Regions from separate parts of the Shewanella psychropiezotolerans genome, predicted to be linked through region 2. Evidence: predicted binding sites of a transcription regulator. Region 2 holds the regulator's gene; the other holds the start of a gene.
What was found. Region 2 encodes NrdR, which represses ribonucleotide reductase genes. Its sites were predicted from a motif close to AAACACNANATNTNGTGTTT; they were not measured.

Region 1: nrdD (anaerobic ribonucleoside-triphosphate reductase) is a predicted target of NrdR. The motif match lies at 6,940-6,959, and genes of this name have one in related genera.

Annotation. Positions count from the first base shown of each region.
Region 1 is NZ_CP041614.1:4,239,812-4,250,815, forward strand. Features, by position in the region: gene FM037_RS18695 (zinc-dependent alcohol dehydrogenase family protein) at 1-814, opposite strand, end outside; gene FM037_RS18700 (LysR family transcriptional regulator) at 970-1,611, shown strand; gene FM037_RS30475 (LysR substrate-binding domain-containing protein) at 1,608-1,877, shown strand; gene FM037_RS18705 (hypothetical protein) at 1,905-2,717, opposite strand; gene ribA (GTP cyclohydrolase II) at 2,794-3,411, opposite strand; gene FM037_RS18715 (YibL family ribosome-associated protein) at 3,753-4,109, opposite strand; gene nrdG (anaerobic ribonucleoside-triphosphate reductase-activating protein) at 4,223-4,696, opposite strand; gene nrdD (anaerobic ribonucleoside-triphosphate reductase) at 4,791-6,908, opposite strand; gene FM037_RS18730 (hypothetical protein) at 7,212-7,958, opposite strand; gene FM037_RS18735 (MarR family winged helix-turn-helix transcriptional regulator) at 8,075-8,521, opposite strand; gene FM037_RS18740 (NADP-dependent oxidoreductase) at 8,747-9,745, shown strand; gene rssA (patatin-like phospholipase RssA) at 9,904-10,839, opposite strand; gene FM037_RS18750 (OmpA family protein) at 10,991-11,004, opposite strand, start outside.
Region 2 is NZ_CP041614.1:1,675,281-1,686,284, reverse strand. Features, by position in the region: gene ribBA (bifunctional 3,4-dihydroxy-2-butanone-4-phosphate synthase/GTP cyclohydrolase II) at 122-1,225, opposite strand; gene FM037_RS07445 (riboflavin synthase) at 1,330-1,989, opposite strand; gene ribD (bifunctional diaminohydroxyphosphoribosylaminopyrimidine deaminase/5-amino-6-(5-phosphoribosylamino)uracil reductase RibD) at 1,993-3,135, opposite strand; gene nrdR (transcriptional regulator NrdR) at 3,193-3,642, opposite strand; gene glyA (serine hydroxymethyltransferase) at 3,760-5,016, opposite strand; gene FM037_RS07425 (TonB-dependent receptor) at 5,595-8,384, opposite strand; gene phnW (2-aminoethylphosphonate--pyruvate transaminase) at 8,609-9,730, shown strand; gene FM037_RS07415 (UTRA domain-containing protein) at 9,839-10,537, opposite strand; gene FM037_RS07410 (FAD-dependent oxidoreductase) at 10,708-11,004, opposite strand, start outside.

The DNA.
Region 1 (11,004 bases), 2.6 Mb from region 2:
GATTAATGCCTTCGACCATAGGGATAAGCATAAGCACGCTGTGAAAACTCAAACTCTTCAATGCCACCTGTAATACATTATCGATGGGTAAAGTGGTGGCAACAGCACCATTAAATCGAGCGGCTTCGAAGCTGAGTTGAATATTGTCACCGGCCACGGGATCGAATATGGCATCGAACCCCACGCCCTTGGTGTACTGTTGAACATAGTCGGACACAGACTGCACCTTGATATCGACTAAGTGATCGGCGCCTATACTCGCGGCAAGCTTCATATTACGCGGCGTCGATGTTGCGGTGACCTCGGCGCCAAGATGTTTGGCTAACTGAATTGCCACATGGCCAACCCCACCCGTTGCGCCATGGATCAGCACCTTATCGCCTTGCTTTACCTTGAGTTTATGACATAAGCCTTCCCATGCCGTAATAGACACCAAAGGCAGCACGGCAGCCTGTCTCATGGTCAAGGTTTTAGGCTTAAGAGCCATTAAATCGGCATCGACCAACATAAATTCCGCTAATGCCCCATCGATACCCGCAATTCCCCCCGCACAGCCATAAACCTCATCGCCAACCTTGAAGTGACTCACGTCATCGGCCACTTCAGTCACCACACCGGCAACATCACCGTGGAGTATTTCAGGTAAATTAGCAGACCAAGGAGTGTCGCTTGAGCGCAACATAGTATCTAACGGATTCACACTCGAAGCTTTCACTTCCACCAGCATGTGGCCTGACTTCAATACCGGCTTGGCTTTTTCGGCCAGTTGGAACACATCGCTGGAACCCAGTTGTTTTATGATCATGGCTTTCATATTTATCGTCTCTATCATTGAATGGCTAGTTAATGTTAATGAAGCTATTTTAGTTATTGCCTAACAAACCATCAAGGCACCATAAAGCAAAGCATTTTTGTCTTTTAGACAATAATGCTATTCTAGCTTTATCACACCAAAATGGAGATACACTCATGAGCATATTCACTCGGTTGCACTATTTTAACTGTGTCGTAGAAACCGGCAGCATCTCGAAAGCGAGTCGAATCTTCGATATTCAGCCCTCCTCCATCTCCCGCCAGTTGGTGGCATTGGAGAAAGAACTTGGCATTCGCCTACTCAATCGAAATACCCGTAATATAGGCTTAACCGAAGCAGGCTTAACCTATTATCAGTATTCTCAGCGTATCGTCTCCGAGCTCGATGAGGCTCACAGGGCGGTAAATGAGTTACAGCAAAACCCTAAGGGTCACTTGAAAGTCAGCATGACAGTTGGCTTCGGTGAAAGTTGTGTGCTGCCATTGATCCCAGCGTTTATACACCAATATCCGGAGGTGAAAATTGAGCTGGAATTAACCGAGCGTGTCATAGATATGGTGGAGGAGAATGTCGATATCGCCATACGCAGCGGTCACCTGCCGGACTCTAACTTGATCGCCCGCAAACTGACCGATAATAACTTCTTGCTCTGCTCGAGCCCTCAATACATTACCAATAATGGACTGCCACTATCAACAAACGACTTACATAAATTTGATTGTATAAGATATGGCTATGCCGGCTGGCGTGAATGGTTCGTTATGAAAACTAAGCCCCCCATACTTTTAAAAAATTGACCATTTCTGAAGGGCTCACGGTCAATTCTGTCAATGGTCAGAAACAACTATTATTGAACGATGCAGGTTTTGCCTTAATTCCACTGTGGGCAGTGAAAGATGAGTTGAAAAATGGCAGCTTAGTCCGAATACTGGAACAGGATCTATTTAGCCCCTGTGCTCCTTTGAGCTCGACCTATGCGCTCTACCTAAAGCGGGAATTAATTTCACCAAAAATTCGGGTATTTCTGGATTTTCTCAGAGATAAGCTAGACTCAGAAATCTAAATACTGAAACTAAGTGTAAGATAGAGCCTAGATAGGAAACTCAAAGATCAAACGCCATACCTTGACGCCATCACCGGCCCGGACACTGAGACCCAAGCGGTCAATTCCCATCCAATCCCAAAGGATTGGCTTAGAAAACGCTAAGGTTGCGCCCACTTCTAAACTATTCGACACCAAAACATCTTCACCAAATGGCGTAGCGAACCTGAGTTTATCGAAGTACCAATAACCAGCAGCAAACACCCTGGGCTCGACATCGACGCCTAACCAATCCCAGCGCCAATGAATATTTGTCCCTATATCGATACCAGATTGAAGTGCAGAATAGGTCTCACTCTGAGTCCCATCGAAGCTGGCATAGCCAGCGAAAAACAGTCGGTTAACCCAGACTGGTGCTGACTGCCTTAATTCAAGATCCAGTAAACTGGAGACACCTGCTGAATAGATAGCGACATTGGTACCTGAGGTAAAATTATTACCGTAGCCAAGATCTACATAGGTTTGAAATTCATGATCCTCTGAGGTACGGACACGATATTCAATGCCAGGGGTTATCGTCATGGTGCCGACGCTGGAGGGCAGGTCAGCCTCAGGAAGATCGCTCCATTTAAAATTGAAGAAGCCCAGCGATATAGGGGTGCGCAGGGTGAGAGATTCAGTATCATTCTTATAGAGTTCGAAACTGATGGGTATGTTAACCACAGTAGCATTCTGCCCTGAGGTTTTATAGATACCACTGCCTAGATAATTTGCAAACGCGTAATGGGTAAAATCTTCTTCAGCATAGACAGAAAAAGATCCAAGCAGTGTTAGCGCGATAAGAACTGATTTCAGAACCATATATAAGATATAGAAACTATATTATTAGTATGGCTCTGAATATAGCGACAGAATGAAGGAAAATCTACAACTGACGTTATTCTTTGCCTTCATCAGCAAAATGATATTCAGACATCAGATGGCCAAGTTCCGTTGACTTGGTCTTCAAATAGGACTCGTTATAGCGATTCTTGCCCACTTGTAGCGGAATACGCTCGACGACCTCTATGCCTAACTCTTTCATCGCTTTTACTTTGCGAGGATTGTTAGTCATTAATCTGACTTTCTGGACGCCAATCTTCTCCATCATGGGCAAGATCATATCGTACTTACGCATATCGGCGGCGAAACCCAGTTTTTCATTGGCTTCGACGGTATTGGCACCCTGATCTTGTAGCTCATAAGCTCTGATCTTATTGAGCAGACCTATGCCACGCCCCTCTTGACGAAGGTAAAGGAGAAAACCTTGACCCGCATCGGCAATATTTTGCATCGCAGTCTGCAGCTGAAAGCCACAATCACAGCGTAGGCTGAATAGAGCATCACCCGTTAAGCATTCTGAATGAATACGTCCAAGGATCGGGCTCTGGCTGTCCAGTTCGCCCAATGTCAGCGCAACATGCTCTTTTCCAGTCTCTGTATCTTCAAAACCGTGCATAGCAAATACGCCCCAAGGCGTCGGGAGTTTTGAAGAAGCGATATACTTGATCGACATGAAATAACCTTAAAGACTCTCTTTCCCTGAGATGACTATAATCAGAAAAAACAACGAGAATGACCTATGTCTAAAAACGACGGTTTTATAACCCACCCTTCCACTCTATCTTGCAGTGAAGGGAGGAATATTATCTGGTTTTACCAGTAAGTGAAATACCCTAGCATTTTAATCGGCTATTGATTCACCTAATACTAGCACTCCTCTCTCTTCAGATAGGAATGATACGCCTAATACTAGCACTCCACCTACATTAGGTAGGAATGATACGCCTGACGACGATAGAAAAACATGATATCGCTCACTAAAGAATAACCGTCTAACCGGAATAAATTAGATAATTAAAACTCTTTTGGTGCGAAGCCTGTGACCACCTTGATACCCATTTCACGCCCGAGTGCCGTCATAGGATGAACCACGACCAGCCCTTTTACGGATTTCTTAAGTTTACCCATGTCAGCCTGCTCAGCTTTCGTCAGAGGACGCTTGAATTTTAAGCTAACTACTGAGCCGCCTTGCTTACTCAACTCGCGGGTCTGTTGAGTCTTAGCGCTGGCAATACGCTTATTCACTGCGTTTATTTCCTGTCTAAATTGCAACATGATGCCTTTATCTCCGCGCTTTTCTGCAGCGGCTAATTTACGACGAAACTGTTCTAGCTTGTCGTTAAGTCCATGAAGCTCTTCTTTTAAATTCATGCTCGTGCCTTAAAAATATTCTGTAAAATGCAAAAACAGCCTCAATGCGCGGCTGTTTTTTAAATGATTTGAAACCTATGGCCGCCATTATAACAGTAACTGAATGAATACAGTTATCGCTTTTCTACCAGATTGTGAATTACCTGATTGCTGCTACCACGAAAAACCAGACTGACATCTGCATTCTCCTGCTCAAACTTGCCATCCACCAGCACATCGACATAATCTAGCACCCTCTTTTGCTCGGCGGATAACTCTGCTAACTTGTATCCGGTCCACAACCAAATATCTTTACCGGGACACTCACTTTTAACTCGCTTAACCAGGGCGAGTATCTCTGAGATGTTCTCAGGGTAGAGAGGATCTCCACCTGAGAGTGATAAGCCTCTGCGCTTAATCCGGCTATCTTTCAGATCGTTAATGACTCGCTGCTGCATCTGTAAGTCAAATCGATGGCCATGATCGGGGTTCCATGTGCTTTGATTATAGCAGCCACGGCATTGATGCTCACAGCCGGTGACAAATAGAGTCGCCCTCGTTCCAGGGCCATTGATAACATCTACAGGATAATATTGATGGTAGTTCATAGCACAATTCCAACCTGCCGAGTAAATAGAGAAGGCGCTACTGACTCTGTAACACCTTGCTTTTTATTACATATAAATAAGCGAAGCAGATTTATTAAAGGTGCTTTACCCGGCGCTTCACTTCTTCTTGCTTACCAAAGTTGAAGGGCCTCGCATCGGGACTGCCTAAGTAGCCACAGACTCTACGAGTCACAGAGACCCGACTCGGTTCATGATTACCACACTTAGGGCAGGTGAAGCCCTTGCTGGTACATTCAAACTCGCCAGTAAAGCCACAGTCATAACACTCATCGATAGGCGTATTGGTACCGTAATATGGCACTCGGCTATAACTGTAATCCCACACATCTTCCAATGCCTCGAGATTATTCTGCATATTCGGATATTCGCCGTAACAGATGAAACCGCCATTAGTTAATGCAGGGTAAGGCTGCTCAAAATCCAACTTGTCGTATGGATTAACTTGCTTTTCAACATCGAGATGAAAGCTATTGGTGTAATAGCCCTTCTGCGTCACTCCTTCGATCACGCCAAAGACCTGAGTGTCGAGCTTACAGAAACGGCTGCAGAGGTTTTCACTAGGTGTGCTGTAGAGACTGAAGGCATAGCTGGTCTCCTCTCGCCACTTGTTGGTCGCCGCTTTCATATACTCGATGACTTCAATGGCTTTTTGACGCAAGGTTTCACAATCATAAACATGCTTATCTGTGCCGTAGAGGGCATTGATCGTCTCATGTAATCCGATATAGCCCAGAGAAATCGAGGCGCGACCATTTTTGAAGATACTTGAGATATCATCATCGGCTCTAAGCCTGACTCCACAAGCCCCTTCCATATACAGGATTGGCGCCACACGCGCTTTCACGCCTTCTAAACGCTCAATTCTGGTATCCAGAGCCTTACGGGCGATGGCGAGACGCAGATCTAAGATGCGATAAAATTCCGCTTCATCGCCTTTGGCTTCCAGCGCAATCCTTGGTAGGTTCAGACTCACCACACCTAAGTTATTACGACCTTCGTGGATCAGCTCACCATCTTCTTCATAGGTCCCAAGGAAGCTGCGGCACCCCATAGGGGTCTTAAAAGAGCCGGTCACTTTCTCTACTTGCTCATAGTTGAGGATATCCGGATACATGCGGGTCGTGGCGCATTTAAGCGCAAGTTGCTTGATATCATAGTTACAGTCACCCGCCTTGTGATTAATACCATCGCGAATGGCAAAGACTAGCTTAGGGAATACTGCCGTCTTACGATTCTTACCCAGACCCGCAATACGAACCTTCATCATAGATGACTGAATGAGGCGAGACTCCCAGGAGGTGCCTAAACCGAAACCAAAGGTGACAAAGGGTGTCTGTCCATTGGCCGTATGTAAGGTATTGACCTCATACTCAAGAGACTGGAACGCATCATGGCACTCTTTTGTAGTCTGCGCGGTAGCGAAGGCTTTCGCATCTGTGATCCCCCAGTCCAACGCCAGCTGATACTGCTTGTCGTAACTCTTAGCAACAAAAGGAGCCAGGACTTCATCGATACGATTAATCGTGGTACCACCATAGATATGACTGGCTACCTGGGCGATGATCTGCGCCGTCACGGCCGTTGCTGTAGAGATAGATTTAGGCGTCTCAATCTCGGCGTTACCCATCTTGAAGCCCTTAGTCAACATGCCACTGAGATCGATCAGCATGCAGTTAAACATGGGGAAGAAAGGCGCATAATCGAGATCGTGATAATGGATCTCACCGGACTCATGAGCGGCAACCACATCTTTGGGTAAAATATGTCGGGTAGCATAATGTTTAGCCACGATACCCGCTAACAAGTCGCGCTGAGTCGGGATCACTTTAGCGTCTTTATTGGCATTTTCATTCATCAGAGCCGCATTGGTCTGATCGACTAAACCGCGGATCTCCTGGTTCAATCGACTGCTTGTTTCACGGTGCAGATCTCTATCATGACGATACTCGATATAGACGCGAGCGAGGGACTTATAAGGGCCTTCCATCAAGTGATTCTCGACCAAGTCCTGTAGCTCGTGAATATCTATCTCAGCATGTTCTGCCACACATTTAGCGACAGAGGAGGCAACACTCACGGCGTAACTCTTGTCTTCAATACCTGCCGAGTTCGCTGCAGCCACCACAGCGTCTCTAATCCTTGTTTCGTCAAAAGGCGTGCGGTAACCATCCCGCTTAATAACCACTGGCATTGTTCAATCTCTCCTCAAGTGACGTCGAAAATAACACCATATATAGTGCTAAATTAACCGTATAACACAATATGCTGTGTATTAAGCTACAAAGTCATAGAAAGAACATTGATCGAGATCATGATTTTGGGGATAGGTTTTAACAAGAAATTATTCCTGCCAACAAGACCACTTATTGATAAGAGTGGCCTTGACCTTAGGAATGAAGCAAGCTAGATGGACTGGCAGATAGAACAAATGAGAAAACGAAACAAAAGTATTCGAAAAAGTGGATAACACTGAAAAACTTACATGGTAAGAGTACTAAAATCTGCCGAGACTCAGGTAACTATTTACCATGCCGACCGCTTGTTGATTTTCTCCCATGGAGGATGCAAGCTGCATCACAGATTTAAGCCCCTGCCACTGCTCACGATCGCTCGATGACATCTGGGTATCACTCTTAAGATAAATATTCAATTGAGCCGATACCCGAGTCGCTTGCTGACCCACCTCTTTACTCTGTGCATTATCCATTTGATTAAGCACGCTCTCGGCATCATCGAGTAGGCTAATCAGGACACCTGTCATACCTTGGGTGTCGCCATTGGCGGTTAACTCTTCACGCTTATCTTGAATAAATGCTTTAAAATCATCGGGCTGACCTTGAACTTTTGGTAAGTCGAAGCCGCCTTCTGACAGACGATTCAGCTGGGTATCTGACAAGATCCCGTCTTGATGCAAGCGTTGGATAAGTTTTGGCAGATCGGCAGCAGAGAAGTCCCCCTTAGAGAAAAAGTCTTTCGCCATGGCTTCAATTTTTTGTGCCCTGGCAGCCCTAGGTGACAGAGACACCGATTCGTCTTTAATCCCATCCCTATTGAGCCCAGTCGCCGCCTCTTTCGATTGACTCAGGCTGACCTTATCACTGCTCGAGCCAGCTTCAGTCTGATGACTGTTAACACCATAACTGTCGGCCAGGCTGGTACTCTTCGCCCCGGCAGAATTGGCATTACCTCCGGCGATAGTCCCTGAGTTAATTTGGCTGGCAAGGCTAGTGATTGGATTCATTGTCAAAATACCGACATAAAAAAGAAATATGCAACTATTAAGCAGGAAACATGCCGTAAAATAAATTAAATGACAAATAATGAAGAGAAAACCATAAACATGCTGAATCTATCTCATTATTTCCTATTTAAGTCTTGAGTTAAGGTCATGCACATCTTCCTCAGAGACTCTATTTCAGGCTCAGAGAGGGTGACTTTATCGAGCAAGACTTGCTTGAGTGCTAATGCCTCTTGTTTCAACGAGAGCCCCTCATGAGTGGTTCTGATGACCTTCTTGCGCTCATCCTCGGCGTCGATGGCACGGATCAACAAGTCTTTGTTCTCTAACCGCTTGACTATGGGCGTCAAGGTGCCTAAATCCAGACGTGTCGCCTGAGACAGGTGAGTCAAACTGACACCATCATTTAACCAGAGCGCCTGCATCACCAGGTATTGTGGATAGGTTAAGCCACATTCATCCAGTAAGGGACGATAGGCACGCACTAGGGCATTACCTGCGGTATACAGGGCAAAACAGACGTTGTCCGACAGGCAACTGCTTGCTTGTGTATCGTTTGTGTTCATTTTTAAATGAAGATTATCGGTCACTATTCATACCTTAGGCGTTATTCAGCATTTTGCTTGATTAAGTTTACAAGATCGCTGGCAGTCATTGTACCCGCATCTACACTCTATATCTTAACGAATCTACACATTGAACTTTTAATTTGCGCGCAAACTAGTTGCGCGGTAAAAAGTTTAAGTGTAGAGTTTACCACAATTAATTAGCGCGCAAAGCAAAGAGGTTTTATGAACGCCAATCAGATCCTATTAGACTCTCGCCCAGAGGGTATGCCTACAGCAGATAATTTCAAACAGACATCGGTGGAGTTGCCGACTATCACCAACGGTGAATTTCTGGTTAAAAACCTGTGGATGTCGGTAGACCCTTATATGCGTGGTCGCATGATCGATAGAGAGAGCTATATTACACCATTTCAGATAGGCCAGGTACTGGAAGGCGGTTCGATAGGCGAAGTGATAGAGTCCAACAATCCCGAGTTCCCAATCGGCAGCAAAGTCAGTGCCATGCACGGCTGGCGTAGTCATTATGTCACCGATGGCAGCGATCATACTAGGCTCCCAAATACCCCAATGAGTGAATCTCACTTCCTCGGTGTCTTAGGTATGCCAGGCATGACGGCATGGACAGGCTTGACCCGAATCGCCGCCTTAAAAGAGGGAGACACCCTATTTGTTTCTGGTGCAGCGGGTGCAGTAGGCAGCGTCGTGTGCCAGCTCGGTATATTAATGGGAGCCAAGGTGGTGGCTTCCGTTGGTAGCGACGAGAAGGCCGCTCATCTGCGCGACTTAGGCGTCGATGCTGTGATTAACTACAAGACGACAAAGGATCTTAGCACTGCACTGAAACAGGCTGCCCCCCATGGTATAGATGTCTATTTTGAAAATGTCGGTGGCGAACATCTCACCGCCGCACTGAACAACATGAATGACCACGGCAGAATCGCCGTGTGCGGCATGATCTCTCAATACAATGATACGACGCCGACTCCAGGCCCGAATAACCTTGCCATGATCATCATCAAGAAGCTTAAAATTGAAGGCTTCATCGTATTCGAACACTGGGATCATTACCCTGAGTTTGCCAAACAGATGGGTCAATGGTTAGCGACGGGAGCTGTCAAGGCCGAGCAGACTATCTACCAAGGACTCGAGCAGGCACCCGCAGCCTTTATCGGCTTATTCGAAGGGAAGAACCGCGGTAAGATGGTAGTAAAACTAAGCTGATAGCATTTCGCTTATTTGAGAAGATGATAAATTGAAAGGGCCCGAATAGGCCCTTTCTGTATATGGATGTACTTATCTCTGGAGGCCAGAGAAGGCCTAAAAAGAGATTAATGTCCAGCATATTAATGGTTTTCTCTTAGTACTAATCAAGTACATATTTAGTACTTGCTTAGTACTGCTTCTATCTGATGTCTGGCATGTTTAACCGCCAACTCTCCCGCCGCTATGGCTTCTCCTGCACGATGAAATTCCATGGTGCCTATATCACCGAGATCCGGGATCAGGCAGATATCCGGTGGATCGCCCATGAGTCTGGCGCGTTTATGACGCTGCTCGAGAATATCCATAGATTGTGACATCACCGCCAACATGCCAGGATCTGAGCGGCTACCCTTGGTAAATTTTTCGCTAAGGTGGCTGACATATTCCCGGCCACGAGCAAGCAGATCCATAAAGCCAGTATCTTGATGCTCCTGTGCTCTGACACTCTCCTCAAGTGATGGCTTATTACAGGTCATGTCCACAGGTAAGACCTGCATACGACCACGACGCTGACCGTTAAGATCCACCGCGATGACCACATCGACGCCCATGGCTCTGCTGACAGATACGGGAACCGGATTGACCACGGCGCCATCCACCAGCCAACGTTCACCGACTTTCACCGGCGGTAATATGCCAGGCATAGAGCAGGAAGCGCGAATGGCATGACGAAGGTCTCCTTCCCTAAACCAAATCTCCTGGCCCGAATAGAGATCGGTAGCTACGGCGATCATGGGCTTATTGAGATCTTCTATCTGTAGATCGCCGATACGGCTCTGAATCACATCGAAGACCTTATCGCCTCCGATAAGCCCCCCTTTTCGCCAAGTCAGATCCATCAGGCCTAAGACGTCCCAGCTGGAGAAGCTTCTCACCCAGTGTTCAAGTTCCTCTAGCTGTTCATTGGCATAAGCAGCACCGACAAGCGCACCGATTGAGCAGCCTGACACCTTATCGGGATAGATCCCCATCTCGGCGAGTCCATTGAGCACGCCAATATGAGCCCACCCCTTAGCCGCACCACTGCCCAGTGCAATTCCAACTGTTGCCATTCATTCTCTCCAAGCCAATTCTTCTGGATATAAAAAAGCTGATATCAAAAACGATATAAAAAAGCCGATGCATCACCATCGGCTAATATTACACACTAAACGCGCTTATCCATAATAGGATAGGCAAGCATGAAGAATAATTAACACGCTATCATAGAGCCGACT
Region 2 (11,004 bases):
ATCTTACCTAAATTAGCTGATTTAACCGGCTCGGACACGGAAGAGGCGGTATGATATCACAGCCCCCTACGTTGTTCTCCATGCAAATCACCAGAATTGATTTAATTTGAACAGATTTTATCTATTCACTTATGTACTCGGTCACTTCTAAGCCAAAACCTGAAAGTGAATGATAACGTTTAGGTGAACTGAGCAGACGCATCTTAGTCACCCCCACATTGGCTAATATCTGCGAGCCGACACCCACTTGACGAGACGTTCCTTGCCACTTTGCCGGAGTGGGCGCTTGGCCACTGTCTTCGAGCTCGAATGCTTTTACTTTGGCAAGAATATCACTGCTGTGTTCCTGGTTACCCAGAAGTACCAGTACTCCGCCTTCATCGGCAATACGTTGCATCGCCTTCTCGAGGGGCCAACTACGCTTCTGATCACGTTCCGAGTGCAACAGGTCATTGAAGGTATTTTGCAGATGCACGCGCACCAGCACTTCATCTTTAACTTCACCCTTGATCAAAACATAGTGGAGCTGATTATCGATAGTGTCTCTGAAAGTCAGCATATCGAACTCGCCGAAACGTGTGGGCAGTTTACACTTAGCCTCACGTACTACGTTGCTCTCTTTGGTATTACGATATTCGATAAGATCGGCGATGGTGCCCATCTTAAGACCATGTTTCTCGGCGAACACCTCAAGATCCGGGCGTCGAGCCATGGTGCCATCGTCATTCAATATTTCGACAATCACAGATGACGCTTCAAAACCTGCCAGCCTGGCTAAATCACAACCCGCCTCGGTATGACCCGCACGAATAAGCACTCCGCCCTCTTTCGCCATCAAGGGAAAGATATGACCCGGCTGCACTATGTCACTGGCCTTAGCCTCTTTTGCGACCGCAGCTTTCACCGTCACCGCTCTGTCTTGCGCCGATATACCGGTAGTCACTCCTTCAGCAGCCTCGATAGACATAGTGAAGTTAGTCGAAAACTGGGCATTATTATTGACGACCATCAAAGGTAAGTTCAGCTGCTGACAACGTGATTGAGTCAATGTCTGACAGATCAATCCGCGGCCGAAGGTCGCCATAAAGTTAATCGCTTGTGCCGTGATCATGTCTGCAGCCATGATCAGATCGCCTTCATTCTCACGATCTTCATCGTCCATCAAGATAACCATTTTACCGAGACGAATATCTTCGATGATCTCTTCTATACTGTGTAACGACATTGTAAGGCCTTAAATTTTATAGTTTCGAGTATCTGGTTTAGGCAAAACCTATGAACCGATATTTTATTATCAATTTAATCTTCTATTCACAGGTATTCTAGTGTCTAACGCAAAAAACCTGAGCGAGCTAACAGATCCATGGTCACATTTGACTCAGGCTGCGTTTCTTTATTGGTATATGTCATCAAACGCTCTAAATGACGGGCAATCAGGTCGACTTCGATATTCACCTTGTCACCCGCCTTGAGACTTTCAAGGGTCGTCTCTGTGGCGGTATGAGGCACAATAGTCAGTCTGAAGCGATTGTCTTGCACCTCATTCACGGTCAGGCTCACCCCATCTATGGTGATCGAGCCTTTGTGGGCGATATAACGGGCCAACTCTGCCGGTGCGCTCAGCCAGAACTCGATGGCCTTACCCCGGTATTGCCTGTCATCCACGGTCGCCACGCCATCAACATGACCGCTAACCATATGTCCACCTAATCGAGTGGTTGGCGTCACGGCTTTTTCAAGGTTAACTCTGGTACCCACCTGGTATTTGGCAAAGCCTGTCAGGCTCACTGTTTCAGCCGAGATATCGGCGACATAACCATCACTGAGGCATTCGACGACGGTCAAACAGACGCCATTGGTGGCTATGCTATCCCCTAGACGCACATCGGACAGGTCGAGTTTATTACTCGCCACGTTGAGGCGAATATCATCACCTAGCCGCTCTATCTTTCTTAAGGTTCCAACTGACTCTATGATCCCGGTAAACATGAATTATGACCTTATTTTTAACGTCAAACGGGTGTCATCACCCAATTTACGTTCATCGATTAATTCGATGGATGGAATGTCTGCCATATCTGTATAGTCAGGCAGAGAGATTAAATTACGTCCGTTCGAGCCTAAAAGCTTCATCGCCTGATAGAGGATTAACTCATCGGCATGATTCTGGCTAATGACACTGCCGGCCAGTGTTGCTCCTGCTTCGATTAACACTGAATTACAGGTTTTACCTAAGTGAGAAAACAGCGCCGTCAACTCGACTCTGCCGTCATCATCTGGGGCCAGTGTGAGCCCGGAGACATGCTTAGGCCAAGCGTCCTGTTCAGCCTGAGGATAATCGACACAAGAAACCAGTAAGATAGGGCTGGTGATAGCAAACAGTTTCGCTGATGATGTGAGTCTGGCGCGGCTGTCGAGTATGACTCTAAGTGGCTGGTGCAATGAGTCTGCATCGACTTGCTGCGATAACAAGCCTAATTCACTGTGACGCACATTGAGGGATGGGTCATCTAACAATACGGTTTCGATGCCAGTCACCAAGGCGCAGCTCCGCGCTCTTAAGCGCTGCACATCACGGCGAGACTCAGGGCCGGAGATCCATTTTGATGCGCCGTTACTCAAGGCCGTCTTGCCATCTAAGCTAGCGGCAAGTTTTACCGTCACCCAAGGAAGCGCGCTTTGCATACGCTTCATAAAGCCAGGATTAATTTGAGCAGCCTCATCACCAAGCAGGCCAACATCGACCTTTATGCCGGCATCCTTGAGCATCTTAATGCCTCGACCCGATACCTGAGGATTGGGATCTTCTACGGCCACCACGACACGGGATATACCGTGTTTAATCAGCGCCTCTGCGCAAGGAGGCGTGCGGCCATAATGGCTACAAGGCTCCAGGGTCACATAAGCTGTCGCGCCCTTTAGATCGGCTAGGCCGCCGGCGCGCTCCGTGGCCATGGCTAAGGCATGCACCTCGGCATGAGGGCCGCCGGCGCGAATATGAAAACCTTCACCGAGGATCTTATCATCTAATGTGATGACGCAACCGACACAGGGATTAGGGCGAGTGGTATATAAACCTCGACGTGCAAGTTTGATTGCACGGCTCATAAATTCAGTATCTTCTATTGACCACATAAGTTCACAGACCAAAAAAGTTTAAAAAATCACTAATCGATGGGATTGAAACTTTATTTACTTCTGCAGCTTGGCGATAGCATCACCAAACTCGGAAACATCTTCGAACGCCCGGTAGACCGAGGCAAAACGGATATAGGCGACCTTATCCAGGCCCACCAGCTGATCCATCATCAAATTGCCGATAAGCTCAGACTTGACCTCACGCTCGCCGGTTGCCCTCAGGGTCGACTTGATCTTAGTCAGGGCTTGCTCTATCTGATCAATAGAGACGGGGCGCTTCTCTACCGCCCTCAGCATGCCGCCCCTGAGTTTCTCTTCATCGAAAGGCTGGCGACTGCCGTCTTGCTTTATCACTCGGGGCATCACAAGTTCGGCACCTTCAAAAGTGGTATATCTCTCGTGACACTGGACGCACTCTCGGCGTCGTCTTACCTGATGTCCGCCGGCCACCAGACGAGAATCGATCACCTTAGTATCGGTTGCGCTACAGAAAGGACAATGCATCGAGCCTCCAAAAATAAGTGAGAAAAAAACTAATGGCATTTTTACTCTAACGAAAAAACCAACAAAAATGGCCGCTAAGTAGCGGCCATCGAAGTTTACCTGAATTAACCTTAAAGGTTAACCGTAAACAGGGAACTTAGCACACAGTTCCAGAACCTGCTTCTTAACACGCTCGATAGTGCCTTCATTAGTGATGTCATCCAACACATCACACATCCAGTTAGTCAGCTCAACTGCTTGCTCTTCCTTGAAGCCGCGGCGAGTGATGGCAGGAGAACCTATACGTAGACCCGAAGTCACAAATGGTGAACGTGGATCGTTTGGTACCGAATTCTTATTCACTGTGATGTTAGCAAGACCCAGCGCCGCATCGGCATCTTTACCCGTCATATCTTTGCTGATCAAATCCAGCAAGAATAGATGGTTATCGGTACCGCCAGAAACCACATCGTAGCCACGCTCGATGAAGGTCTTTGCCATCGCCTTGGCATTAACAACGACTTGCTTCTGATATACAGTAAACTCAGGCTCTAGCGCTTCTTTAAATGCAACCGCTTTAGCAGCGATAACGTGCATCAAAGGACCACCTTGACCACCAGGGAATACCGCAGAGTTTAGCTTCTTGTAGATAGCTTCATCATCGATAGCCGAAAGGATCAAACCACCACGCGGACCGGCTAAGGTCTTATGGGTTGTAGTAGTCACAACGTGAGCGTGTGGGAGAGGATTCGGGTAGATACCCGCAGCAATCAGGCCGGCAACGTGTGCCATATCGACGAACAGGTAAGCACCAACTTTATCGGCAATTTCACGGAACTTGCTCCAGTCGACGATGCCTGAATAAGCACTAAAACCTGCGATGATCATCTTAGGCTTATGCTCGATAGCAAGGCGCTCAACTTCGGCGTAATCTATCTTACCCGTAGTCTCATCGATACCGTATTGAACCGCATTATACAGTTTACCTGAGAAGCTAACGTGTGAACCGTGAGTCAGATGACCACCATGAGCCAGACTCATACCCAGTACAGTGTCGCCGCCTTGAAGCAGAGCCATAAATACTGCGGCATTTGCCTGTGAACCTGAGTGTGGCTGCACGTTGGCATAAGTGGCACCGAAAAGCTCTTTAGCGCGAGAGATAGCCAAGTCTTCTGCGATATCTACATACTCACAACCGCCATAGTAACGCTTACCTGGGTAACCTTCGGCGTACTTGTTGGTTAGCTGAGAACCTTGTGCTTCAAGAACACGAGGACTCGCGTAGTTTTCTGAAGCGATAAGTTCGATATGCTCTTCCTGGCGGCGAGTCTCATCTTCAATCGCTTTGAAAAGTTGTGGATCGTAGTCCGCGATATTCATATCTTTTTTCAGCATTAGTCACTCCAGCTGTCATTTCTTATAGGTAGGGTTGCGCGGTAGTCTACTCTGCTATCGATCACAATCCCAGTATTTACAACATGAAATTCCTTGGCTTTACTCATTAGTTATACTCAATACGCGCGCATCAAGCAGAGATGTTAGTATGATATTTATGCCATATCACAGGCCTAGATTATTCATATCCAAAGACACGAATCTGGATTCCACAGCCCAAACCCGTGCCATTCACGGGTTTATGATTAAGTGTAGAAACTAAGTTTAAAAGCCATAGCTGAAACCTAGCATGCCTCTAACTCCATAATATTCCACTTGTAGCGGCCTGGCTGGCGAGCCTTGCGATTACACAGGATCAGAGGCCCATCGATTAGATTATTCATCTCCACACAGCTTTAGAAACTAAACCTAAAAACTGAATTTAAAAGCCATAGCTGAAACCTAGCATGCCTCTAACTCCATAATATTCCACTTGTAGCGGCCTGGCTGGCGAGCCTTGCGATTACACAGGATCAGAGGCCCATCGATTAGATTATTCATCTCCACACAGCTTTAGAGACTAAACCTAAAAACTGAATTTAAAAGCCATAGCTGAAACCTAGCATGCCTCTAACTCCATAATATTCCACTTGTAGCGGCCTGGCTGGCGAGCCTTGATAATAGGTCAGAGGCTCATCGGTCAAATTATTCATCTCCAGGTATACCGAAGCACGCTTGCTCAGGTTATAGGAGGCCGACATGTCCAGACTTTGGTAGGACCCATAGTAGCGATCAGAATCCGACCTTCTGCCGTGAGACTCGATATATTCTCCCTTGTAATTCATCGCAACACGTAATGAGAAGGTGTCATCGTCATAATAGACAGTCAGGTTATATAGCCTATCGGCCTGACGGGGGATCTTAGTTTTCTCCTCCCGACCCGGCACCGTCATCTCTGAATCCATCAGGGTATAATTGGCCAGTATGCCGAAACTTTCCAGTGAGTCAGAGATGAAATCTAAACTCTGGCTCAGGGATAATTCTGCGCCATACAAGCGAGCATCATCACCATTTTCCGGGCGATTGATTAGCACGCCAGTCTTGCCCTTATATTCCCCTATGCTGGTATGTTCGAAGATGGGATCTTGGATATCTTTGTAGAAGAATCCCGCCGATATCAAGCCCACATTGTCGAAATAATATTCCGCCATCAGATCCAGATTATTGGAATAAGTAGGTTCGAGTTCCGGATTCCCCGTATTGAGCTCATTGTCAGCCTCGAAATAGGTCGACCCCGGAGATAAGGCACCAAAATCGGGACGACTAAAACCCCGGGTCAAGGCGAGTCGATAATTGGTCATCTCATCCGGCGAATATTTAACGTGCAAAGAGGGCAATACAGAAAGATAATCCTTGCCGCCTTTGGATGCCACCAAGGCATCCTCATCGGCAATATAGGTATAGCCCTTCACCTCTGTATCAGTCTGAGTCAGACGCAAGCCCCCCATCACGAACCACATGTCATTAAACTCATAGCTCGCCATGGCGTAGGCAGAAATATGAGTTTCATTGACATCGAAGTGACGTCCCAAGGCGCCGCCATTGGAGACCAGCAGAGATTCACTCTCATCTAAGATGAAGTTATCCCGATTCTGAGTCCAGAAATCGGCCAGTTCAGGCAGTGACGCCACCGGAGAAAATTGCTCATGATAATCACCATTAAGTGCCCCGAGATAATCAGCACCACCGGGCTGACCAGACAGGGGAAAATCACTCAGGGTCGGCACTGGCCCAGCACTGGGGTCCCAGGAGTAAAACTCGTCGGAGAATCGCGCATTACGCTCCTTGTTACGGTACTTAGCCCCTAACTTCAGGTTCAGCTCATAGCTGATATCCTGATTAAAATTTATCTGAGCGACTATCTTGTCTCTCTCTTTGACATTGACCTTGTATAACTCGACCCAAGACAACATAGACTTAGCGGGATCCATGATAAAATCATCTGACAGATGGGTATCTGGCCTGTTAGCGCTATCTTGGCCGCCATCGACCCGATTGTAGGCATTGTTCCCCTCGCCGCGATCTTCCAGCCCGGTATAACCCACATTTTGTTGATCGAAGCGCATCACAAAGTAACTGGCATCATCGCCATTTGGCGTGTCGCCATAACGAAACTCGTTGGTATAGCTCGCCAATTGCCAATCTATGCTCGATGCCTCACCGATAAAATGTTCACCACCAAGCTCGAATCCCGTCATTTCGGTGATCAACTCATTGCTGATATGCTGCACTTCGGCCCTGTCTTTATCGAAACGGTATCTGTGCTTGTAATGCAGTTCATCATCTCTCAGGGAGCCATAAATCATGCTGGCATAGAGCTTACCATCGTCGAGCAGGTACTCGAGTGCACCATTGAAACCATAGGTCTCCCGGGTACCCGTGTAATCTCTCAATTCGAGTCGATAGATCCCACCATCTTGATCTCGTCTGGGTTCATAATTATCCGTGGCCCAGTCTCTCGACCAAATATTGGCATTGATGATAAAGCCAAATTTATCGTCCGCACTGCGATCGCCGTAGAGCAGATTGGCAGTATAATCCAAGCCATCTTGGGCCTGAGCGTGTTGCCCGACTCCGGCTGAGAGGCTAAATGTCTGCTCCTTGGCAGCTTTACGGGTGATAAAATTGACGCTGCCTCCTATGGCATCTCCCTCTATGTCGGGAGTCAGTGCCTTAGTCACCTCTATGTATTCGATCATTTCCGATGGAAAGAAGTCGAATGCCGTCGAGCGACCTGTGGTTTCCTCTTCGGCGGTAGGGATACGATTGCCATTGATGGTGGCACTGTTCCACTCAGATGGCAGTCCGCGTACGGCAACGAAGCGCCCCTCTCCCTGATCTCGCTCGATTGATACACCTGGGATGCGCTGCACCGCTTCGGCGGCATTTCTATCGGGTAACTTACTGATCTCACTTGCTGAAATTACATTGATTATGGTATTGGAGTTTTTCTGGGTGTTGAGTGCCAGCATCTCGCCGCGCTGAATCGCTCCACGCACCTGAATGACCTCTAAGGTGTTACTGTCCAGATTCAGCACTAACTCGCCTAACTCAAGACGTTGCTCACCCTCTATCTTCAGTACCTGCTGGTATTTTTGATAACCCAGATAGGAGATCTCCAGCCGATACTCCCCCTCGGCCAGCTGATTAAGGCTAAAGTCACCGTTATAATCTGTCACGACTCTGATCCCTGTGCCCAGTACCACCACAGTCGCTCCGGCCAGAGCCGACTGATTGTCCTTTACCGTTCCCGTCACCAGGTGAGTCTGCGCCAATACCTGAGGTGAATGGGACAAGATGATGGCCACGACTAATGCTTTGAGCTTCATTGTTATTATCTCCTCGAATTTATTAACTGGTCTAGTCCAAATAAACTGAATAAATCCTAAGCAATATTTCTTACAGGGAGATGAAACAAATGTTAAAACTTGTAATGAATGGGATGAGGATAAGTTAAATCTTGAAGTCGAAGGCAGGTTTAACAGAAATGAAATAATGTGGACTAGACCAGATGCTATATTAAGCATAACTATTACTCTGTCAGGTCTTAACAATGCGACAAAATGAAGCATATCTATTACTCACACCGGGTCCGCTGACCACCTCTAATCGAGTCAAAGCCACCATGCTAAAAGATTGGTGTACCTGGGATGATGAATATAACGCTGGGGTCGTGCAGGATATTCGTCAGCGTCTGGTTGCCATCGCCACCACAGAAAAACACCAACATGACTATACCTGCGTACTCATGCAGGGCAGCGGAACGGCCAGTGTCGAATCTGTGATAGGCACGGCGCTGGGTAACAAGGATAAGCTACTGGTCATCAATAACGGGGCTTATGGTGCCAGGATGACTGAGATAGCCGACTATCTGGGCATAGATAACACTAGCCTAGATTATGTAGAGACTCAGATGCCGACGACGGCCGATCTGGAGCAAATCTTGTCCTCGGATCCAGACATCACCCATGTGGCTCTGGTACATTGTGAGACAACAACAGGCATGCTCAATCCAGTCGAATCCTTAGCTAAGGTAATAAAAAAGCAGGGTAAAGTCCTTATACTCGATGCCATGAGCAGCTTCGGCGGCCTGCCACTAGATGTCGCCGAGTTGGGGGTCGACTTTTTGATAAGCTCGGCCAACAAATGCATTCAAGGGGTGCCGGGATTTGGATTTATCATAGCCAAGACCCGTCAACTCGCCGCCTGTAAAGGCCGTGCCCGTTCGCTGAGTCTGGATCTCTATGCTCAGTGGCGCTGCATGGAAGACAATAACGGCAAATGGCGTTTCACCTCACCGACGCACACGGTGAGAGCCTTTCAACAGGCCTTAAATGAACTGGATGAGGAAGGTGGCGTCCCTGCCCGAGCCAAACGTTACCGTGAAAACCAGGCGCTTCTGGTCTCGGGCATGGAGAGGTTGGGCTTTAAGCCGCTGCTGCCCACCAGACAGCAATCTCCAATCATCAGCTCGTTTCACTCCCCCACACATCCGGGATATTGTTTCAGTGATTTCTATGAGCATTTAAAGCGCCAGGGCTTTGTCATCTATCCAGGCAAGGTATCCAATGCCGATTGTTTTCGCATCGGCAATATTGGGCATATTTTCATTGAAGACATCCAACGCCTACTCGAAGCGATGAAAATCAGCCTGCCGGAACTGGCAAATGCATAAATAAGTGAAGACAGTTCATAACTGGGTGTAGGAGTCATAGTTTGCCTATGGCTCCTACCCTATGGCTGAGAGCAGGATACTGAGTCTTAATTAGAAAGCTAAAAGAGATTAATGACTGGTCACCAACATCTCTATGGCGCCGTGTAACCAGTACTCGACATTAAGATCGATCAAGACGCCCTTCGCATCATAGCGGCGGCGAATAATTTTCAGGCAGGCGGCCCCATTGCCCGTCTCCAGACTGTTGGCAAAGATATCGGGCAGAGCCGTCACAGAAACCAAGCTGGTTTCAGATCTCACATGAATGTGATAGTCACTGGCCATGATCTCTGTGATAGAGGCGTCCAGCGCTTTATTTTCTATGCCGGGAAACATCTCGGTGGCAAAATGGATCTCTTCCAACATCACAGGCCTGCCATCCAAGAAACGGGTGCGCACCAGCTTAGTCAGAGACTGGCCAGCAAACTCCTGCCAATCCAGTCTCGAGTCTGCATCATCATTGAATGGCCCGATAGACAGCACCTGAGTTTTGGGCTCGAAGCCCTGCTCCCGTGCCAGGCCATAGAAATTGACCTTAGTCACTGGGTTCCATTTCAAGCGCTTGGGAGACACGAACCAGCCCTTACGTTGCCGACGATAAATAAGTCCCTCGGACTCCAACCTCAAGAGCGCATCGCGCACCGTGATCCTCGATGATGAGAAGACCTCCACCAGCTCCCGCTCGGAGGGTAACTTGCCGCCGTCACCGAAACTGCCGGCTTGAATCAAATCCTGGATATATTTGGCTATCTTTTGATACAAGAGCATGGCGGTTCACCTCCTTAGGTCATGGTCCCCACATTACGAACATGGAGACATATAAATACAAACGAAGCGCGATAAGCGCTCTGTTAAAAACCAGTAGATTATGCAAGTCTGTGGGGACAAATTCAATTCTGTATATCTAGTTGACTCAAGTCTGGCAATGCAAAACCGATTCAATGATCCGCCTTGCCAGCCGAAGCAGCCAGGTTTGCCACAGCGGTGATCACGCCTGGCACAGATAAATCTTGATCTTGGCGACGCTCCTGATATCGAATCGCGTTACGCACCAGATTAGCCCCAAGATAGCGAAACGGCTCAACGGGAAACAGTCCCCTTGGCCCCGTCACTAAGCCGGAACGCGTCCATGAATTATCCAACCCAAGCACCAAGGAAGATAAAATATCGCCCCCGAGATAGCTCTGCACCACACCGTTGCCCGAATAACCCAGTCCATAGAAAACGTTACTATG